3 regions of the Bacillus sp. 5RYD7K genome follow, and region 2 is predicted to be linked to each of the others. Evidence: predicted binding sites of a transcription regulator. Region 2 holds the regulator's gene; each other region holds the start of a gene.
What was found. The regulator Rex, encoded in region 2, represses fermentation and respiration genes when NADH is low (regulators of the CRP and FNR family bind a similar motif). The targets are predictions, from matches to a motif close to TTGTGAAATATTTCACAA.
Positions count from the first base shown of each region.

Region 1: ACQE26_RS05905 (YwiC-like family protein) is a predicted target of Rex. The motif match lies at 1,673-1,690, and genes of this name have one in related genera.
Region 3: ACQE26_RS02690 (L-lactate dehydrogenase) is a predicted target of Rex. The motif match lies at 6,132-6,149, and genes of this name have one in related genera.

Region 1 covers NZ_CP191200.1:1,171,351-1,178,833, forward strand. Annotated here, with positions in the region: gene narK (nitrate transporter NarK) at 1-38, shown strand, start outside; gene fnr (fumarate/nitrate reduction transcriptional regulator Fnr) at 136-852, shown strand; gene ACQE26_RS05905 (YwiC-like family protein) at 884-1,603, opposite strand; gene ACQE26_RS05910 (cyclic nucleotide-binding domain-containing protein) at 1,747-2,223, shown strand; gene ACQE26_RS05915 (nitrate reductase subunit alpha) at 2,403-6,089, shown strand; gene narH (nitrate reductase subunit beta) at 6,079-7,483, shown strand, end outside.
Region 2 covers NZ_CP191200.1:262,537-270,019, forward strand. Annotated here, with positions in the region: gene ACQE26_RS01175 (glycoside hydrolase domain-containing protein) at 1-113, opposite strand, end outside; gene groL (chaperonin GroEL) at 487-2,121, opposite strand; gene groES (co-chaperone GroES) at 2,163-2,447, opposite strand; gene ACQE26_RS01190 (CPBP family intramembrane glutamic endopeptidase) at 2,684-3,418, shown strand; gene ACQE26_RS01195 (YdiK family protein) at 3,415-3,606, shown strand; gene tatC (twin-arginine translocase subunit TatC) at 3,645-4,406, opposite strand; gene tatAY (sec-independent protein translocase protein TatAY) at 4,413-4,583, opposite strand; gene ACQE26_RS01210 (redox-sensing transcriptional repressor Rex) at 4,602-5,249, opposite strand; gene moaC (cyclic pyranopterin monophosphate synthase MoaC) at 5,246-5,758, opposite strand; gene ACQE26_RS01220 (ABC-F family ATP-binding cassette domain-containing protein) at 5,898-7,483, shown strand, end outside.
Region 3 covers NZ_CP191200.1:551,575-559,057, reverse strand. Annotated here, with positions in the region: gene ACQE26_RS02715 (glycine betaine ABC transporter substrate-binding protein) at 1-447, shown strand, start outside; gene ACQE26_RS02710 (M20 peptidase aminoacylase family protein) at 483-1,604, opposite strand; gene ACQE26_RS02705 (YfcC family protein) at 1,737-3,170, shown strand; gene ACQE26_RS02700 (DUF6773 family protein) at 3,263-3,751, shown strand; gene amyE (alpha-amylase) at 3,968-5,947, shown strand; gene ACQE26_RS02690 (L-lactate dehydrogenase) at 6,189-7,142, shown strand; gene ACQE26_RS02685 (MDR family MFS transporter) at 7,184-7,483, opposite strand, start outside.

The DNA.
Region 1 (7,483 bases), 910 kb from region 2:
CACATACGGAGAGAAACAGTCAGAGCCTCAATTCATAATGATCCATTCACAAGATTGTTAGTTTTTTCTGGGTGAGTGCAAATCAAGTCACGTTACAATATACATACGCAACGTGACTTTCTTCGAGGTGAGCTCATGAATATTCTCTCTGTCCGAAAATCTGATAAAGAACTTCTTTCCCGTGAACTGCATGAATTGCTGGAATCAATCAGCACGAAAAAGAAAATGAAAAAACACACCTATTTGTTTCAAGAAGGAATGGATGCAGAAGAGCTTTATCTGATTCAATCAGGGCTCATTGAAATCGGCAAGCTGACGTCTGACGGAAAAGACCTGACACTTAGAATCTGCCAGAAACACGATATTGTCGGGGAACTGACACTGTTCACAGAAGAGCCGAGGTATATGCTCAGTGCAAAAGTGTTAGAGGACGGAGAGGTGCTCGTCATTAATAAAAACAAGCTGGAAAAGGAATTGATTCAAAACGGTAATTTGACGTTTGAATTTATGAAATGGATGAGCACCCATCTGCGAAAAATCCAGTCCAAGATCAGGGATCTGCTTCTTCACGGCAAAAAAGGGGCGCTCTATTCCACCCTTATCCGTCTGTCAAACAGCTACGGGGTGGAACGAAGCGACGGGATTCTGATTAACATTGTGCTGACAAATCAGGATTTGGCAAAGTTTTGCGCGGCGGCACGGGAAAGTGTCAACCGCATGCTGGGAGATCTGCGCAAACAAGGGGTTATTTCGATAGACGAAACCGGAAAAATTATTTTGCACAAGCGGGACTATTTACGATGTGAGATCGAGTGTGAAAACTGCCCGCTGGAGATTTGCAATATTGACTGAAAAAACAAGGACAGCCGGTGTCCTTGTTTTTTCAATTTGTGATACATATACACATGACGGCGAAAAAGAAGCCGGCATTCACGATTTCCAAAATGCCGATCGTTTTCGCGGGCCAATTTCTCCCGTGAAAAAACCACGCCCGCAAACTGCTGGGGATAAAAGCGAGAAATGCCCAGCCTGCTCCGAGAAGAGCGGATAAAAAGGGGAGCAGCAGGTGATAACCCCATGACCAGTATGCAAATCCTCTGTTTTTTTTCTCCCGGATGACCGACTTCACATAAAAGGAACTTCCAATAAAAAATAGAGCAGATTGAGAGAGAATGAACCAAGCCCAGCCGTCAAGAGCCCCCGTTCCCAGCCAGCAGCTCGCAAGCCCGCCTGAACAAAAGAACAAAACTCCCGCCATATCATTCACGAGTGCCCGTTCGTTTTTTCGGCGGGCATAATGCACATGGATAAGAAACAGCGGCAATAAAGCAAGGCCGACCCAGACGAGCTGCGGTTTATGATAGATAGAAATGATCAAAAAGCAGCATGCCGGAAAACCGTAAATATATATCCACTTTTGATAGGGTTTGAGCCGTTTCTTTTTTAAGGCAAGCGAAACGGGATAAACCGTTAAGTAAAGGAAAAGCCAGCCCAGAAAGAGCGGAATATGCCAGAAAACCGGGCCTCCCTTGACTGTGCCGAGTAAAAACGGAATCAGCAGCATCGCCCATGCGCCGTGCTGATTCGGAATCATCACCTTCATCGAAATCCTCCTTTTGTATGTCATTATAAATGCAGGCATCCTCCTGAGAAGTGATATTCATCATACAAGCTGTGAAATACATCACTGACGCACAGGCTCAATCGGGCTACACTAAAGCTATCATCAGCACAGGAGGCTTTCCTATGAATCAGTGTGACTACTTATTATTTCTGAAACAACTTCCTATGTTTAACGAAGTGCCCCTGTCCATTGTCGAAACTTTGCTGAAAAACGGGACGTTTATCAGCGGCTCATCTGATCAGTCTCCATCCTTTCTTCATTCACAATCCGTTTATGTTGTATTAAAAGGCAGTATCCGTTTTAAGGACAGCAGGCTGCCTGAAGGATCGCAAACCGTTGCGCTGTGGGAAAAAGGCGATGTGTTTCCGATTGATGAAAAAGGCGGGCATTCTTTATCGCCTTTTATCTCAGTCAATGCCTCACCGGACATTCTGGCACTGCATATTCCATATTCCGTTTTTAAGCAGATGATGTCTTACCATCCGCGGCTGCAAATGAATTTTTTGGTGATGCTTCAGCAAAATGTCTTTTGTTCCTATCAGTTGTTTTTGAGGTATCTGCATACATCATGCGATGAAAACGCCGAGCCCGGTTCTTAAATAGAGCCGGTTTTTTTCTTTGAAAGAAAACGCCCTGCCATGAACGCCGCCGTCTTTCCTTCTTCTTTGTGTGAACGTTTTGTGAAAAAAACGGAGTGTGTGACATAGTTCACAAGGAAATACGCTCTCTCTGTTTATAGTGTATGTAGCATCACCTGACTCGGAAGGAGTGAACGATCATGAAGAAAAAGAAAATGAGTCCGCTGTTCAGGAGATTAAACTATTTTTCTCCTATTGAACATCATTCAAATAAACATAGCCAAACCACAAGCGAAGATCGTGATTGGGAGAATGTATACAGAAACCGATGGCAGTACGACAAAGTCGTTCGCTCCACCCACGGCGTCAACTGCACGGGTTCTTGCAGCTGGAATATTTACGTAAAAAACGGAATTGTCACGTGGGAAGGACAAAACTTGAATTATCCATCAACAGGCCCGGATATGCCTGATTTCGAACCGAGAGGCTGTCCGCGGGGCGCCAGTTTTTCGTGGTACATCTACAGCCCGCTCCGTGTGAAATATCCGTACGTGCGCGGTGTGCTGATCAATTTGTGGCGGGAAGCACTGCAGGCGCATCAAAATCTGATTGATGCCTGGAAATCAATCGTTGAAAATCCTGAAAAAGTGAAGTCTTATAAACAGGCAAGAGGAAAAGGCGGGTTTGTGCGCGCTGAATGGCCGGAGGTGCTGAAGCTGATTTCAGCCTCTCTGCTGTATACAGTCATGAAATACGGGCCTGACCGGAATGTCGGCTTTTCACCGATTCCGGCGATGTCCATGATCAGCCACGCATCAGGTTCGCGATTCATGTCGTTAATCGGCGGCCCTATGCTCAGTTTCTATGACTGGTATGCGGATCTTCCGCCGGCGTCCCCGCAAATTTGGGGCGACCAGACGGACGTTCCGGAAAGCAGTGATTGGTACAATTCCGGCTATATCATCACATGGGGTTCAAACGTTCCGTTAACGAGAACGCCTGACGCACATTTTTTGGCGGAAGCCCGCTATAAAGGCGCTAAGGTCATTTCGATCAGTCCGGATTTTGCGGAATCCTCAAAGTTCGCCGATGACTGGCTCAGTATCCGCCAAGGTACTGACGGGGCGCTTGCGATGGCTATGGGGCATGTCATTTTGCAGGAATTTTACGTGAATCAAGAGACGGAGCGGTTTATCAAGTATGCGAAGCAATACACGGATTTTCCATTCCTCGTCACTCTGTCAAAAGAAAACGGCGTATACACAGCGGGCCGGTTTCTGCATGCGAAGGACATCGGGCGGCAGACAAAGCATGATCAATGGAAGCCTGCAGTCTGGAATGAACAGACAGGCGCTCTTGCCATACCGCAAGGAACAATGGGCTCCCGCTGGGACGGGCAGCAGAAATGGAACCTGCACATGATCGATGAAGACACCGGGGAACAGATCGAGCCCCGTCTCTCTGTGCTTGGAATGGAGGACGAAATCGGCTCGGTGCGCATTCCGTATTTTTCAAATGACGGAAACAAAGTGCTCAAGCGGGATCTTCCTATTAAAAAACTGGACCTGAACGGCGAAGAGGTATGTGTCACGACCGTGTTTGACTTGATATTGGCCAATTACGGCGTGAACCGGGGCATCGGTCAGCAATCAGCCGTATCCTATGATGATCCTCGTCCGTTTACACCTGCCTGGCAGGAACAGATCACAGGAATTAAAAGAGAAGCCGTCATTCAGATTGCGAGAGAGTTTGCTCAAAATGCGATTGATACTGACGGCAGATCCATGATTATCGTCGGAGCGGGGATTAACCACTGGTTCAATTCCGACACAATCTACCGCGCGGTGTTAAATCTTGTTTTACTCGTAGGCGCCCAAGGCGTAAACGGCGGAGGCTGGGCACATTATGTCGGTCAGGAAAAGCTCCGTCCTGCTGAAGGGTGGCAGACGATCGCAAATGCAAAGGACTGGGAAGGCGTGCCTAAGCTGCAAAACGGCACCTCATTTTTTTACTTTGCGACAGACCAGTGGCGTTATGAAGACCAGCCTATTAGTGACTTGGCTTCACCGATCGCTTCGTCATCCCGCTACAAGCATCACGCCGATTACAATGTGCTGGCGGCGCGATTAGGGTGGCTGCCGTCCTACCCGACTTTCGATAAAAACGGCATTGACTTGTACAAAGAAGCTGAAAAAGCGGGGGCGGCGACACCTGAAGACGTTAGTGCGTACGTAGCCTCACAGCTTCAGGACAAAAAGCTGAAATTCGCGATTGAAGATCCAGACAATGAAGCCAATTTCCCAAGGAATCTCTTCGTATGGCGGGCCAATCTGATCTCAAGCTCAGGAAAAGGGCATGAATATTTTCTCAAGCATTTGCTGGGAACGACGAACGGTTTGATGAATGATGACAGCGACAGCATCCGCCCTGAAGAAATCAAATGGCGGGAGCAGGCGCCGGAAGGCAAGCTCGACTTGTTAATCAACCTTGATTTTCGAATGGCGGGTACGGCGCTGTATTCCGATATCGTGCTGCCGGCGGCGACATGGTATGAAAAACACGATCTCAGCAGCACGGATATGCACCCGTTCATCCATCCTTTTGCTCCGGCCATCTCAGCTCCGTGGGAATCGAGATCAGACTGGGATATTTTCAAGGCCCTGTCAAAAGCCGTTTCCGATCTGGCAGAAGAAGTCGAGATGGAGCCGGTGAAAGAAGTGGTTGCAACGCCGCTTCTCCACGACACGATGCAGGAGCTGGCCCAGCCGTTCGGCAAAATCAATGACTGGAGCAGGGGCGAATGTGAAGCCATTCCGGGAAAAACGATGCCGAACATCCAAGTCGTTGAACGGGATTACAAGCACATCTTCCATAAAATGACCGCGCTCGGACCTTACACCGGTTTAAAACCGAGCGGCACAAAAGGCATGAGCTGGTCAGTAGCCGATGAATATGAATCACTTAAAAGGAGACTGGGAGAAATCACCTCGGACAGCGTCGTAAAGGGATGTCCGAATATAAGTGAAGCGAAGCAGGCGGCGGAAGCGATTTTAACCCTGTCGTCCACCTCCAATGGAAAAGTCGCCGTGAAAGCATGGGAATCACTTGAAAACATCACCAATCTGGAGCTGAAAGACCTGGCGGAAGAACGGGAGGAAGAATGCTTTACGTTCGAACAAATTACAGCCCAGCCGAAAACGGTCATCACCTCTCCGGCCTTTACCGGCTCAGAAAAAGGGGGACGCAGGTACTCGCCGTTTACGACAAACGTAGAAAAATTAATTCCGTGGCGGACACTGACCGGCAGACAATCTTATTATGTCGATCATGAACTGATGATGGAATTCGGTGAAACGATGGCGACATTTAAACCGATCCTCCAGCATCGCCCGTTCCTAAGCAAAAGGCCTGACCAAGAGGGCAAAGAAATCGTTCTTAATTATTTGACGCCGCATAATAAATGGTCCGTCCACAGCATGTATTTTGATTCCCTGCCGATGCTGACACTGTTCCGCGGCGGGCCGACCGTGTGGATGAATAAAGATGACGCCGCGGATACGGATATCAAAGACAACGATTGGATTGAATGCTTTAACCGAAACGGCGTTGTCGTGGCGAGAGCGGTTTTGTCTCACCGGATTCCTAAAGGAATGGCGTTTATGCACCATGCCCAGGACCGCCATATCAACGTGCCCGGCACAAAACTGACAAATAACCGCGGCGGCACCCATAACAGCCCGACAAGGATTCACGTTAAGCCGACACAGATGATCGGGGGCTACGCCCAGCTCAGCTACGGCTTTAATTATTACGGCCCGACGGGGAACCAGCGCGACCTGAATGTCGTCATCCGCAAGCTGAAGGAGGTCGATTGGCTTGAAGATTAAAGCGCAAATCGGGATGGTCATGAACTTGGATAAATGCATCGGCTGCCACACGTGCAGCGTCACCTGCAAAAACACGTGGACAAACCGTTCCGGTGCGGAATATATGTACTTCAATAACGTAGAAACAAAGCCGGGTATCGGCTACCCGAAGCAATGGGAGGACCAGGACAAATATAAAGGCGGCTGGACATTGAAAAAAGGGAAGCTTGAACTGAAATCCGGACCGAAAACAAGCCGGCTTGCAGGCCTTTTCTATAATCCGAATCAGCCGTCAATTGATGATTACTATGAACCTTGGAACTATGATTATGAAACATTAACAAACAGTCCGCAGAAAAAACACCAGCCTGTGGCACGGCCGAAATCGTCCCTGACGGGGGATTTCATGAATATTGAGTGGGGCCCGAACTGGGAGGATGATCTCGCGGGCAGCCATATTACAGGGCTTGAAGATCCAAACGTTCAAAAAATGGAGGAATCGATCAAAACGGAATTCGATGAGGTCTTTATGATGTACCTGCCGCGTATTTGCGAACACTGCATCAATCCGGCGTGCGTGTCATCCTGCCCGTCCGGCGCCATGTACAAACGCGAAGAAGACGGCATTGTGCTTGTGGATCAAAACGCGTGCCGTTCATGGAGATATTGCGTGTCATCCTGCCCTTATAAAAAAGTCTATTTTAACTGGCAGACGAACAAAGCGGAAAAATGCACACTCTGCTTTCCGCGCTTGGAGGCCGGACTGCCGACCATCTGCTCCGAGACGTGTGTCGGCAGAATCCGCTATCTCGGTGTAATGCTGTATGACGCGGACAAAGTCGAGGAAGCGGCATCTGTTGAAAATGTAAAGGATCTCTATCATTCCCAATTAGACGTTTTTCTCGATCCGAATGATCTTGAGGTTGCCAAACAGGCAAAAGAACAAGGCATCCCGGCTGAATGGATAGAGGCGGCGCAGCAATCGCCGATTTACAAAATGATCATCGACTGGAAGATTGCGCTGCCGCTTCACCCTGAGTACCGCACACTGCCGATGGTTTGGTACATTCCGCCGCTGAGCCCGATTATGAATCTCTTTGAAGGAAAAGGCAGCGGGCAATCCGCGGAAGCTATTTTCCCGGCTATCGACCAAATGAGAATTCCGATTGACTATTTGGCGCAGCTATTAACGGCTGGTGATACGGATCATATTCGGTCCACGTTAAAGAAAATGTCTGTCATGCGCCAATATATGAGAGCGGTCCAGACGAATAAATCCATCGACCCGGCACTGATCTCCAGTGTCGGCTTAACAGAAAAGCAAATTAAAGACATGTATCGGCTGCTGGCGATCGCCAAATATGATGACCGCTTTGTGATTCCAAGCAGCCATCGGGAAGAAGTGTCTGATTTAT
Region 2 (7,483 bases):
GCATACATCGTGGACCAACCAGTTTTCCCACTTTCAGGGGCTGGAACGAAGCCAGGCTTTCCAGAGTAAGCAGCATTTACCCATAGTTGTACTTTCTGAATCATTTCATCCATTATGATCACCTCTTTTATAGTATTCATATCTAGGTGGCAAGCGTATGACAAGGAAACCCTTCACAGTTGAGAAGGGTTTCATCATACTATGGCAAAATTCATCAATAGGCTTTTTTTGCATTAAAATACTTATAAATGAAAAATTAAGACATTTTAAATTAATACATGCAATTATTGAAAAAGGTAAGCGGAGTCAACAATAAAATATATACCTACTTTTCACCTTATAAATAAAAAAGGATGCTTCCTCTAAAGTCCCAGCAGACTTTTGGAAGCATCCTCAATAAATGTTATCTTTTTGCTGTTTTTTCAGCAGATTGGGGTGATAATAAACGGTCAAACCCTTGTTATATCAAGGGTTTTCACCGTTTAATTACATCATTCCGCCCATACCGCCCATGCCGCCCATGTCAGGCATTCCTGCACCGCCGGCGTTTTCTTCCGGTTTGTCAGCGACAACAGCTTCAGTTGTTAAGAACATTGCTGCTACAGACGCTGCGTTTTGCAGAGCAGAACGTGTAACTTTTGTCGGGTCAACGATACCTTTTTCGATCATGTTTACCCATTCGCCAGTTGCAGCGTTGAAGCCTACGCCGATTTCTTCGTTTTTGAGGCGCTCAACGATGACAGATCCTTCAAGACCAGCGTTGTGCGCGATTTGACGGATCGGCTCTTCAAGCGCGCGAAGCACGATGTTGATACCTGTTTGCGCATCGCCTTCTGCTTCAACTGCAGCGACTTTGTTGTATACGTTGACAAGCGCTGTACCACCGCCGGAAACGATGCCTTCTTCAACAGCTGCGCGAGTTGAGTTGAGGGCGTCTTCGATGCGAAGTTTACGCTCTTTCAGCTCAGTTTCAGTCGCAGCGCCGACTTTGATGACAGCTACGCCGCCGGCAAGTTTCGCAAGACGCTCTTGTAATTTTTCTCTGTCGAATTCAGAAGTTGTTTCTTCCACTTGAGCGCGGATTTGGTTAACGCGTGCAGCGATTTTTTCAGTATCGCCGGCGCCTTCTACGATTGTTGTGTTTTCTTTCGTTACCACAACTTTAGAAGCGCGTCCCAATTGTCCGATTTCAGTAGATTTCAGGTCAAGACCTAAATCTTCTGTGATCACTTCTCCGCCTGTAAGAACAGAGATGTCTTCAAGCATTGCTTTACGGCGGTCACCGAAGCCAGGAGCTTTAACGGCAACAGCGTTGAATGTGCCGCGAAGTTTGTTGACAACGAGTGTAGCAAGAGCTTCACCTTCAACATCTTCAGCGATCAGAAGCAATGGTTTGCCTTGCTGTACAACTTGCTCAAGCACAGGAAGGATTTCTTGGATGTTTGTGATTTTTTTGTCTGTGATTAAGATGTAAGGATTATCAAGAACCGCTTCCATCTTATCAGAGTCAGTCACCATGTAAGGAGATGCATATCCGCGGTCGAATTGCATACCTTCCACAACTTCAAGCTCAGTGGTGAAGCCTTTAGACTCTTCGATTGTGATGACGCCATCGTTTCCTACGCGCTCCATTGCTTCAGCGATAAGGCTTCCGACTTCCTCATCAGCAGCAGAGATCGCAGCAACCTGAGCGATAGACTCTTTGCCTTCGATCGGCTTAGAAATTTCTTTTAAGTTTTCGATTGCAACGGTTACGGCTTGTTCCATACCTTTACGCACGCCGACAGGGTTAGCTCCCGCAGTTACGTTTTTCAGGCCTTCACGGATCATAGCCTGCGCAAGAACTGTTGCAGTCGTTGTACCGTCACCGGCAACGTCGTTTGTTTTGCTGGCTACTTCAGCTACAAGCTTCGCACCCATGTTTTCAAACGCGTCTTCAAGTTCAATTTCTTTTGCGATTGTTACACCGTCATTTGTAATTAATGGAGAACCGAATTTTTTCTCCAGAACCACGTTGCGTCCTTTTGGCCCTAAAGTTACTTTTACAGCGTCAGCAAGCGCATCGACACCGCGAAGCATAGCGCGGCGTGCTTCTTCACTAAACTTAATATCTTTTGCCATGTTAACGAAACCTCCTCGAATTTTTAAAAGTATTTATTTGCTTAGCCGATAACAGCTAAAATGTCGCTTTCACGTAAGATTAAGTATTCAGTACCTTCGTATTTCACTTCAGTACCGGCGTATTTTGAGAAGATAATGCGGTCGCCCTCTTTTACTTCTAAAGCAACGCGCTCTCCGCTTTCCAACACGCGACCTGAACCGGCTGCCACGATTTTGCCTTCTTGCGGCTTTTCTTTTGCAGAATCCGGTAATACGATTCCGCTGGCAGTTTTTTCTTCAGATTCTACGAGTTCAATGACAACGCGATCACCTAATGGCTTTAACAATGTAATAACCTCCTCAATAGTATGAATATGTAATTTTAGCACTCAGCTCTAAAGAGTGCTAACACAATTATTATAATAAAGAATCTCACTTCCAATTTCAAGTCATAAGAATAAAAAATTTTCACGCTTACATCATTCTCTCTTACACTGATTTTCTCCTTTTTTCACGTCTGGTTCACTTGTGTTACAATAAGAACAAATAAGTTGATTTTATAGGATAAAGGAGTACATATCATTTGAGAAAACAGTATTGGTATATCATTTTGACATACGTTATCATGCAGCTTTCCGCATTGATCGGCATTCCTTTAATGTACAAATTCGGCTATGCGGGCGGGCATCCTACGAATGCGAATCTCACCATGGCTCAGGGGATTTATTCCGTCGTAAGCTTTTTTATCTGCCTGATTATCGTTCTCTTGATTTTGAGAACCGCGCCGAAGCAGACATTAAGAAACGGGAAGAAAGCATCCGCCGGCATGTCCGTTCTCTGGGCGGTCGCGGGAATATGGCTCGCTTTATTTTCTCAGGGTATCGCCGGAATGATTGAGCAGTATGTCTTTCACGTGAACAGCGGTTCCGAAAACACGAAAGCCATTCTCAACATTATAAAAGCCATGCCGCTCATGATCATCGTTTCTTCTATCGTCGGGCCGATTCTTGAAGAAATCATTTTCCGGAAGATCATCTTCGGTGTATTATATGAAAAAACGAATTTCTTTTTCGCCGGACTGATCAGTTCCGTCATTTTCGGCATTGTGCATCAGGACCTCACACACCTGCTGCTATATACGGCCATGGGCTTTACCTTTGCGTTCTTGTATGTGCAGACGAAACGGATTATTGTGCCGATATTCGCCCATGTCATGATGAATACCATTGTCGTGGTCATGCAGCTCGGCCCCGCCCAAAAATATATTGAACAGCATAGTGAACAAATGCAATTAATTATTGGAGGATTGTTTGTATGAGGAACCCAATGACTTGGGGCTTGATTTATTTCGCAGTCGGCTGTATCTTTACGTATTTAGCCGCAAGCTCGCCGGGAAGTATGTGGTCTTTTTATTCCATACTGCTGATGGTTTTCGCCGCTTATAATATCAGCATCTCGTTTAAAATGTTCGCTTTCTCATTTAAAGTGAAAAAAAATCAAAAATAAAAGAAAAGCCATTTCTCATCATTGAGAAATGGCTTTTTTTATGCTGATACGTCCTGGTCAGACTCACTGCTGCCGGTCTGCCTTTTCCGGTACGCCGCTTTTGAGATCAGGATACTGATCTCATATAAAATGCAAAGCGGAATCGTAATCATCAAGTGAGACAGCAGCTCAGGCGGCGCAATCATCGCGGCGATCACGAGCAGCACAAAATACGCGTACTTCCTGATCTTCGATAAAAACATCGGCGTGACAACCCCGAGCCTCGTTAAAAACATGATCAGCACCGGCATCTGAAACAGCAGCCCGAACGGAATCGTCAGCTGCAGCAGAAAATGAAAGTACTCGCTGATTCCGATCACTTGGTTGACATCGAGGTCATTCGAGACCCGCTTCATAAAATCAACGACCAGCGGAAATAAAATATAATAAGAAAATGACACACCGCCGACAAACAGCACAATCGAAATCGGAATATAGCTGAGTGTTACTTTGCGCTCCTTCTCATACAGCCCCGGGCTGACAAACGCCCAAATCTGATAGAGAATAATCGGCGAAGTCAAAATGATGCCGATAATAAACGCGAACTGCAAAAAGATAAACAGCGGATCCGTCAGGTTAAAAGCATTAAGGGTGAGCTCTTTTACTTCATCGGCTTTTTGAAGATACACAATGATAGGTTTTGCCAGAAAAAAGCCGGCAATAAAGAAAACCGTAAAGGATAACGCCACAATCAGCAATCGTTTCCGAAGTTCGGCAATATGCTCCACAAGCGTCATTTGATTCACTCTCATACGCGTCATCCTATCTTACTGTTCTTCTTTCTTTTTTTCCTCTTCTTCACCGGCTAATCCCTTAGTGGCGTTCTTAAATTCACGAAGCGTGTCCCCCGCGGCTTTTCCTAACTCGGGAAGCTTCTTCGGACCGAAAATAATCACCGCCACCACACCGATAACAGCCAGGCTTCCAGGACCGATCATGTGCAGCTCCTCCTTTCGTTATTCAATTTCTTCCAAAACAGAATAATGCTTTAAGAAATAAACCAATGATTGAAGCTCTACAGCTAAATCTATATGATGAATTCGAATGTGATCCGGCACATTCAAACGGGCCGGCGTAAAGTTAAGGATTCCCTTGATTCCGAGCGACACGAGCCGATCGGTGATTGACTGCGCGGCAACCGCCGGAACGGTAAGAATCGCCACAGGTTCATCCTTAATGTGAAGTTCTAAATCATTAAGAGCATAGACAGGCACGCCGCCTACCTCAGTTCCTATTTTACTCTGATTCACATCAAAAGCCATAGATATTTTTGTGTTATTATTTTTTGTGAAATTATAGTGAAGAAACGCCGTCCCTAAATTCCCGACACCGATCAAAATGACGTTCGTCGTTTCATCCTGATCCAGTGTTTTTCTGAAAAATGACAGCAGGTAATCCACATTATAGCCGTATCCTTTTTTGCCGAGCGCCCCGAAATAGGAAAAATCCCGGCGGATCGTGGCCGAATCGACTTTTACCGCATCGCTCAGTTCAGCAGATGAAACGCGCTGCTTTCCTGACGCGTGTAAATTCTTTAAAAAGCGGTAATAAAGCGGCAGCCGTTTTGCTGTCGCCTGCGGAATTTTTGATTGATCCTTGTTCATGATTGGTCCTCCACTTTATACTCAGATGCATCTCTTTTAAAATCACCGTTTTTGCCTCCCGTTTTTTCCATGAGGCAGGTCGGGCCGATGACCATTCCTTTATCCAGCGCCTTGCACATGTCATAAACGGTCAAAGCGCAGACTGAAGCGGAAGTTAGCGCTTCCATTTCCACACCTGTACTCCCTTTCGTTTTTACGCTTGCCTGTATATGAAGAACGGCTTCGGAATCCTTTTCCTCCCAGCCGAATGAAATGTCGACGCTGCTTAAAGAAAGCGGGTGGCACATCGGGATAATCGCTGAGGTCTGCTTTGCAGCCATGATTCCGGCCACCTGTGCGACAGCCAGTACGTCTCCTTTTCCGATCTCGCGGTTTTTGATTCTGCTGTACACGTCATGCTTCATGTGTACGCTGGATATCGCAGCGGCAGTACGGACTGTTGAAGATTTATCGCTTATATCCACCATGCGGGCACGGCCTTCTTCATTAAAATGAGAAAATCCATTCATATTTAAACTCTCCTTACTTCTGATCATACACTATTTTCTCCCTGATGTCTTATCCTATAATGTTCCAATTCTGATGTATTGTTTGCTGACAGCAGGTTGATAAGCTACACTTAACTTATTATAACAGAGGTGAAATAATATGATGATCTTACAAATTAATCAGCTGTCCAAATCTTTTGGCGCTGATCCTATTTTAAACAATATAAAGCTTGAAGTCAGATCTCGGGATCGCATCGCCATTGTAGGCAGAAACGGAGCCGGCAAATCAACTCTCCTTAAAATTATCGCAGGTCACCTTTCATATGAAAAGGGTGAATTAATCAAACCGAAAGAATTAACGATGGGATATCTTGCCCAGCACACAGGCTTGGAATCCCAGCTTACCATAAAAGAAGAACTGCTGAGTGTTTTTGATTTCCTGAAAGCAATGGAAAAAGAAATGCGTTCTATTGAAGAAAAGATGGCTACGGCCGCCCCCGCGGAGCTTGAGACACTGATGAAAACCTATGACAGGCTTCAGCAGGACTTCAAGGATAAAGGCGGCTATCAGTATGAAGCGGACGTCCGTTCTATCCTTCACGGCCTCGGTTTCGGAAAATTTGACGATTCCGTGAAAGTGCAAAGCCTGAGCGGCGGTCAGAAAACAAGACTTGCACTCGGCAAGCTTTTGCTGACCCAGCCTGATCTGCTTATTTTGGATGAACCGACGAACCATCTCGACATCGACACGCTTACATGGCTTGAGCATTATTTACAGGGATATTCAGGCGCCATCCTGATTGTCTCCCACGACAGATACTTTCTTGATAAAGTCGTCAGCCAAGTGTACGAGGTCTCACGGACAGAAAGCAAAAAATACCTCGGCAACTACAGCGCCTATTTAGAACAAAAAGCTGAGCAGTATGAGAAAGACCTGAAGCTGTATGAAAAACAGCAGGACGAAATCGCCAAGCTCCAAGATTTTGTCGACCGCAATCTGGCCAGAGCATCAACAACAAAAAGAGCCCAAAGCAGACGAAAGCAGCTTGAACGGATGGACGTCATGGCAAAGCCGCTCGGTGATGAAAAATCAGCCGCCTTCCGTTTTGACATTACAAAACAGAGCGGAAACGACGTCCTTCGCGTACAGGATGTTTCCATCAGCTATGACGGCCAGCCGCCGCTTTTGAAAAACCTGACCTTCGGCATTACAAGAGGGGAAAGCGCCGCCCTCGTCGGACCGAACGGGATCGGCAAGTCAACCCTGCTGAAAGCCATTAACAATACGCTCAGTCCGAAATCCGGGTCGATCACGTACGGTTCCAATGTCACAATCGGCTATTATGATCAGGAGCAGGCCGAACTGACCTCATCCAAACGCGTTTTGGACGAGCTGTGGGATGAATATCCGGACATGCCGGAAAAAGAGATCAGGACATGCCTCGGCAACTTTCTGTTCAGCGGAGACGATGTCCTGAAACCTGTCCGTTCTCTAAGCGGCGGTGAGAAAGCAAGAGTTGCGCTTGCCAAGCTGATGCTGCAAAAAGCAAACTTTCTCATCCTTGATGAACCGACAAACCACCTTGATCTGGACAGTAAAGAAGTGCTGGAAAACGCCCTGATTGACTATCCGGGAACACTGTTATTTGTATCGCATGACCGCTACTTTATTAACAGGATCGCCACAAGGGTGCTGGAGCTGTCTCCGGATCATGCAGAAGAATATTTGGGTGACTATGACTATTA
Region 3 (7,483 bases), 290 kb from region 2:
CAGGACGATATGGGAGAAGTCATGATTGCCGTTGAAGAAGGCGAAAAGCCGGCCAAAGCCGCTGCTGAATATGTGAAAAAACATAAAGATCAAGTAGCTCAATGGACAAAAGGCGCTCATAAAGTAAAAGGTGATAAAATCAACCTGGCTTATGTCGCGTGGGACAGTGAAATCGCAAGTACGAACGTGATCGGAAAAGTATTTCAAGACCTCGGCTATGACGTGAAGCTGACGCAAGTGGAGGCAGGCCCGATGTGGACTGCGATTGCGACAGGCAGCGCGGATGCGTCACTGTCTGCTTGGCTTCCGAACACTCATAAAGCATATGCGTCTAAATATAAAGGCAAATATGAAGATGTGGGAACGAGTCTGACAGGCGTCAAGATGGGTCTGGTCGTTCCTCAGTATATGAAAAACGTCAATTCAATTGAAGATTTGAAGAAATAAACGAAGAAAAGCAGCCCGGTGACGGGCTGCTTTTTTTATGCTTCAAACGATGCGAGGACGGCGGCTGTTAATATCTCAACACCTGTAAAGATGGCGCTTCGGTCAAATGTCATATGAGGATGGTGGAGCCCCGGCTGAAGTCCGCACCCAAGGCCGAGCATCGTCGTTTTCAAGTTCGGCACCTTCAGTCCGTAGAAATGAAAATCCTCTCCTCCGGTTGTCACGAGAGGCTCATCCACATGTTCTTCTCCGAGAATGCCGCTTATTGCAGACGCCATGATGGTTTCCGCTTCTTTGTTTCGCTCGGCTGCCGGGAGGCTGTGTTCTTTTTGCAGTTCGATCTTTGCGCCGAATGCGGCAGCTGCCGCCTCGCAGGCTCTTTCGGTTTCGGCGGTTAATTTCTCCATGGCGGCATTGGTTTGCGCACGGAGATCAAGGCTGAAGGAGGCTTTTCCCGGAATGATATTGGAACTCTCTCCGCCTGCCTGAAGCTTTGTCATCTTCACCGAATGCGGAATGCCGGGATCGAGATGAATGAAGCTGAGTTTCTGCACGAGAAGGGCGGCGATTTCAATACTGTTAAGCCCGAGATGCGGTCTCGCGCCGTGGGCTTCTTCTCCGATAATCAGGCCTTCAATATGCTGGCTTGAGCCATGCAGAATGGAGGGGGCGCATCGGCCGTTTGCCGTTTCCTGTACGGGGCGTACGTGCACGCCGTATAAGTAGTCAACATCATCAAGCACGCCTTTTTCAATCATTTTCAGCGCCCCGCCGCCTTTTTCTTCTGCCGGCTGAAAAATAAAGCGGATGGTTCCCTTCGGAAGCTTCGGCTGACTCTTTAAAAGCATCATCGTGCCGAGCGCCATCGTCATATGTGAATCATGTCCGCATGAATGGTTGGCCTGAAAAACACCGTCCACTTCCTGCCACAGCGCGTCAATATCCGCCCGGACAGCCACAACGGGGGAGCCTTCTCCGATTTCGCCGACAACTCCGGTACAATCATCAAACGTGCGGGTCCGGCAGCCGGCCGCTTTCAGTTTTTCAGCCAGATATTCAGTCGTTTGATATTCTTTCCAGCTTACTTCGGGATGGGCGTGCAGATGGTTAAAAATATCCATAATGACTTGTTTGTCATGCTCTGTGAGTCTGTTCATGCCGTAAGTCCTCCTTCAAAAGCTGTCTGTTTTTTATTTTTGATATTGAAACAGGCAATCGGTCTGTATATAATATAGCACATATCTGTATTTTCTGAATAGTTTATAAATTTAAAGCGGGATGGTGATGTTATGGCTGTGCCGAAGACCGAACCTGTATTGAAAAAGAAAAAAATGTTTGTCATGCCCGATGCTTATGTGCTGCTGTTCATTGTCGCTTTACTTTGCGCGATAGCGTCGTACATCGTTCCCGCTGGAGAATTCGACAGGGTGACAAAGGGCAGTGTGACGTCTGCCGTCCCTGGAAGTTATCATTCTCTGGATCAGTCCCCGGTCAGCCCGATCGCCTTTTTTACCGCGATTCAGGAAGGGATGACAAGTTCCGCACCGATTATCTTTCTGATCCTGTTTACGGGCGGCACCATTGCGATTTTAGAGAAAACGGGCGCCATCAGTGGATTGATTAATAACGTGATCAGTACGTTCCGCACAAAACAGCTGCTGTTTATTGCGATTGTCGGATCTCTATTTTCGATTCTCGGTACAACCGGCATCGTCGTCAATTCCGTAATCGGTTTTATTCCGATCGGCCTGATCGTCGCCCGTTCGCTGAAATGGGATGCCGTGGCCGGAGCAGCCGTCATTTATATCGGCTGTTATGCGGGGTTTAACGCGACGATTCTATCACCTTCACCGCTCGGGTTATCACAAAGCATCGCGGAGCTGCCGATGTTTTCCGGCATCGGCCTGCGGATTGCCGTCTACATTTGTTTTCTGCTATCATCTATTTTATATATTTATCGGTATACGAGAAGACTCAGAAAAGCAAAGGACGCCAGTCTGTTAGGGAACGATTGGTTTCCGGCGGCAGGCTCAATCCGGCAGGTTTCTGATCAGGAGGACAAGCATGTCCCGTTTACTGTCCGCCATAAGCTGATTCTGGCTGTTGCGGCTTTGTCGCTTGCCGGCTTTTTGTACGGTGCGCTAACCCTTGGCTGGTCTGATTCAGAAATGGCCGCCGTGTTCATTTTTATCTCGATCGTGTCCGGACTGATTGCGGGGATGGCGGCAAATGATATCGCAAAAACGTTTATCACAGGCTGCCAGGGTCTCGTTTACGGCGCGCTGATCGTCGGAATGGCGAGAAGCATTTCCGTTATCCTGGAACACGGAAAGCTGCTTGATACGGTAGTTAATGGACTTGCGTCACTGCTCCACGGTTTCAGCCCGATGGCAGGCGCAATCGGAATGTATATTTCCAGTGCCCTGCTTCATTTTCTGATTTCATCAGGATCGGGGGAGGCGGTCGTATTTATACCGATTTTGGCTCCGCTTGCCGATCTGATGGGCATCACGAGACAGGTGGCAGTTGAAGCGGTCATGCTCGGAGAAGGCGTTGTAAACTGTGTCAATCCGACATCGGGCGTATTGATGGCCGTACTGGCCGCAAGCGGTATTCCGTACGTAAAGTGGCTTCGCTTTATGGTTCCGCTGGCGCTGATCTGGTTTGTGATCGGACTGGTGTTTATCTGCATAGGCGTTTTGATCAAATGGGGTCCTTATTAAACGTTTTTGTCAATGATATTTCGGTTTATCATTATGAATCGGCAAGATATAATGGGAGTTGTAAGCCATTCTTAAAAGTACGGGAGGAAGTCATGAATCAGCGTCGGAACCGACTTTCAAACGTGAATGGAAAGAGTGAGAGTGTGAAAGAGAAAGAACGAATGATTTGGTCAGAAGTCGGAATGCTTGTGGGCACACTGTCTTTGCTTGATATCATCGTACGCGGACTTGTCCTGAACTGTCCGTTTAGGGAATGGGCCGGAAGCTTGGCGGTTTTCTTCATTATAATTGTTTATTATTGTATCAGAGCAGGAGCGTCGGGAATGCTCATGCCGAGAATAGACACCAAGGAAGAACTGCGAAAACGAGTGAAGCAGCAGCGGATCGATTCAATTGCGGTCGCTTTTGCGGCAGCTGCGCTTACGATATACGATAGGGGGCTGCCCCATACATTCTTTGCTTGGCTGAAAATGATCTTTCTTTTTATCGTCTGCGGAGGCGTTCTGTTTTTGCTTCGGTATGTCATTGTGAAGCTGTCTTACAGAAGAGCGATAAAAGAAGTGAAAAAGAAATCATCTTGATAGGTGGTTTCTTTTTTTGTTGATCTGATAGGAATATAGATTTGATTTCACTCTGCCACGTTGCTTTGATAGAGAGAGTGTGATAAGTTGAAATGAAAGCGTTAACAAAATTCTCCAGTCTTCACACCATTCGAAAGGAGGAAGCTGAAGAAAGGGTAAGAGGAATTTTTGACTCCGCAGTCAGTCTTAAAAAAAATCAAATAAGGAGTGTCAAAAATGTTTGAAAAACGATTCAAAACCTCCTTACTGCCGTTATTCGCCGGATTTTTATTGCTGTTTCATTTGGTTTTGTCAGGGCCTGCGGCTGCAAACGCTGAAACCGCAGACAAATCAAATGAGGTGACCGCATCTTCAGTCAAAAGCGGAACCATCCTTCATGCCTGGAATTGGTCGTTCAATACGTTAACACAAAATATGAAAGATATTCGTGATGCGGGCTATGCGGCCATTCAGACGTCTCCGATCAACCAAGTTAAGGAAGGGAACCAAGGAGATAAAAGCATGAGGAACTGGTACTGGCTGTATCAGCCGACATCGTACCAAATCGGCAACCGTTACTTAGGAACTGAACAAGAATTTAAGGACATGTGCGCAGCCGCAGAAAAATATGGCGTAAAAGTCATTGTCGATGCGGTCATCAATCATACGACCAGTGATTATGGCGCGATTTCTGACGAGATTAAGCGTATTCCAAACTGGACCCATGGAAACACACAAATTAAAAATTGGTCGGACAGATGGGATGTCACTCAAAATTCGCTGCTGGGGCTGTATGATTGGAATACTCAAAATACTGAGGTGCAAACCTATCTGAAACGCTTCTTGGAAAGAGCATTAAATGACGGAGCAGACGGATTCCGCTATGATGCCGCCAAGCATATAGAGCTTCCGGATGACGGGAATTACGGCAGCCAATTTTGGCCGAATATCACAAATACAGCGGCGGAATTCCAATACGGAGAAATCCTGCAAGACAGCGCGTCCAGAGATACTGCTTATGCGAATTATATGAATGTGACCGCTTCAAATTATGGGCATTCCATCAGGTCCGCCTTGAAGAACCGCAATCTGAGTGTATCGAATATTTCCCATTATGCATCTGATGTGTCTGCGGACAAATTGGTCACATGGGTGGAATCCCATGATACGTATGCCAATGATGAGGAAGAGTCAACATGGATGAGCGATGACGATATCCGTTTAGGCTGGGCAGTGATCGGTTCCCGCTCAGGAAGTACACCTCTTTTCTTTTCCAGACCTGAGGGCGGAGGAAATGGTGTAAGATTTCCCGGAAAAAGTCAAATAGGCGATCGCGGGAGCGCCTTATTTAAAGATCAGGCGATCACTGCGGTCAATCTATTTCACAATGTCATGGCCGGGCAGCCTGAGGAACTCTCGAATCCGAATGGAAACAATCAAATCTTTATGAATCAGCGCGGCTCAAAAGGCGTTGTGCTGGCAAATGCAGGATCGTCTTCCGTTGCCGTCAATGCTTCAACGAAATTACCTGACGGCAGGTATGATAATAGAGCCGGCACCGGTTCATTTCAAGTAACGAACGGTAAACTGACAGGCACGATCAATGCCAGGTCCGTGGCTGTTCTTTATCCTGACGATATCGGAAATGCGCCTCATGTCTTCCTCGAGAATTATCAAACGGGGGCAGTCCATTCTTTCAACGATCAGCTGACGGTCACCCTGCGTGCAAATGCGAAAACAACAAAAGCCGTTTATCAGATCAATAATGGGCAGCAGACGGCGTTTAAGGACGGGGACCGATTAACGATCGGAAAAGGAGATCCAATCGGCACGGCATACGATATCAAGTTAACCGGAACGAACAGCGAGGGTGCAGAGAGAACCCAAGAATACACGTTTGTCAAAAGAGACCCGTCTCAAGCCAACATCATTGGCTATCAGAATCCGGACCATTGGGGCCAGGTAAATGCTTATATCTATAAGCATGATGGAGGCAGGGCCATAGAATTAACCGGATCGTGGCCGGGGAAAGCCATGACTAAGAATGCTGATGGAATTTACACGCTGACGCTGCCTGAGAATGCGGATACGGCCAACGCCAAAGTGATTTTTAACAATGGCAGCGCCCAAGTGCCCGGACAGAACCAGCCCGGCTTTGATTATGTGAAGAATGGTTTGTATAACAATTCTGGTTTAAATGGCTATCTTCGGCATTAATGAATAGAGAAATCAGGATTTCTCAGAATGCCTGACTAAGCGCCGCCTTCAATAATTTTTAATCAAGCTGAAAAGATGACAGAATCCTAAAACCCAACCGTTTTAGGATTCTGTCAAAAATCTGAGGGGTTTTCAAGACAAAACTTTTCTCTTGCAAAAGTTTGTGAAATAGTGCACAATATAAATGTGAAATACTTCACAATAAAAACAGACACCACGAAACACTGGAGGATAAGCATACATGATGAACGAACGAGTGAACAAAGTAGCATTAATCGGAGCAGGTTTTGTTGGAAGCAGTTATGCATTTGCGTTAATTAACCAAGGGATCACAGATGAGCTTGTGATCATTGATCTAAATAAAGAAAAAGCCATGGGAGATGTCATGGATTTAAATCACGGAAAGGCATTTGCGCCTCATCCGGTGAAAACATCTTATGGAACGTATGAAGATTGCAAGGATGCCGATATCGTGTGCATCTGTGCCGGAGCCAACCAAAAGCCGGGCGAAACGAGACTTGAGCTGGTCGAAAAAAATCTCGCCATTTTCAAAGGCATTGTCGGTGAAGTCATGGCAAGCGGATTTGACGGCATCTTCCTCGTTGCCACAAACCCGGTCGACATTCTCACTTATGCGACATGGAAATTCAGCGGTCTGCCGAAAGAACGCGTCATCGGCAGCGGCACGACACTGGATTCTGCGAGATTCCGTTATATGCTGAGTGAATATTTCGGAGCAGCTCCGCAAAACGTACACGCCCACATTATCGGCGAGCACGGCGATACCGAGCTTCCTGTATGGAGTCACGCCAATATCGGCGGAGTGCCGGTGCAGCAATTGCTGGAGAAAAATGCAGCTTACAAACAGGACGAGCTGGATCAGATCGTTAACGATGTGAAAAACGCCGCCTATCATATTATTGAGAAAAAAGGCGCGACATATTACGGAGTGGCGATGAGCCTCGCCCGCATCACAAAAGCGATTTTGCGTAATGAAAACAGTATTTTAACCGTCAGCACATATCTGGACGGGCAATACGGTGTAAACGACGTCTTTATCGGCATTCCGGCCGTCGTCAATCGGAACGGTATCGCCGGTGTGACGGAACTTGAGCTGAATGAAACAGAACAGGCTCAATTCAGCCATAGCGCAAACGTGCTGAAAGACATTCTCGCTCCGCATTTCGCGGAGTAAACAAAAAAGCAGTACATGGCAAATGCCATGTACTGCTTTTTTTAATTCGCTTTTTTCGCCATTTCCTGAGAGGTTTTCACTCTCGCTTTTCCCATAAACAAAATGGTGATGGCCGCGATGACGATCGGCGCCAGAGCAAGCGTGAATACATACGTGATGCTCTGCGACATTGCGTCAATAATTTGATCCAGAATGTGCGGCGGAATATGAGCGCGCGTGCCGGCCTGGAAAATGTCCTGAGGATTTCCGATATTCTGCATCGCGCCGCCCGCTCCTTTCATGCCGCTGAATGAATCGGTCAGCTTGTTGGTAAACACATTCGTCTGGATGGTTCCGAAAAT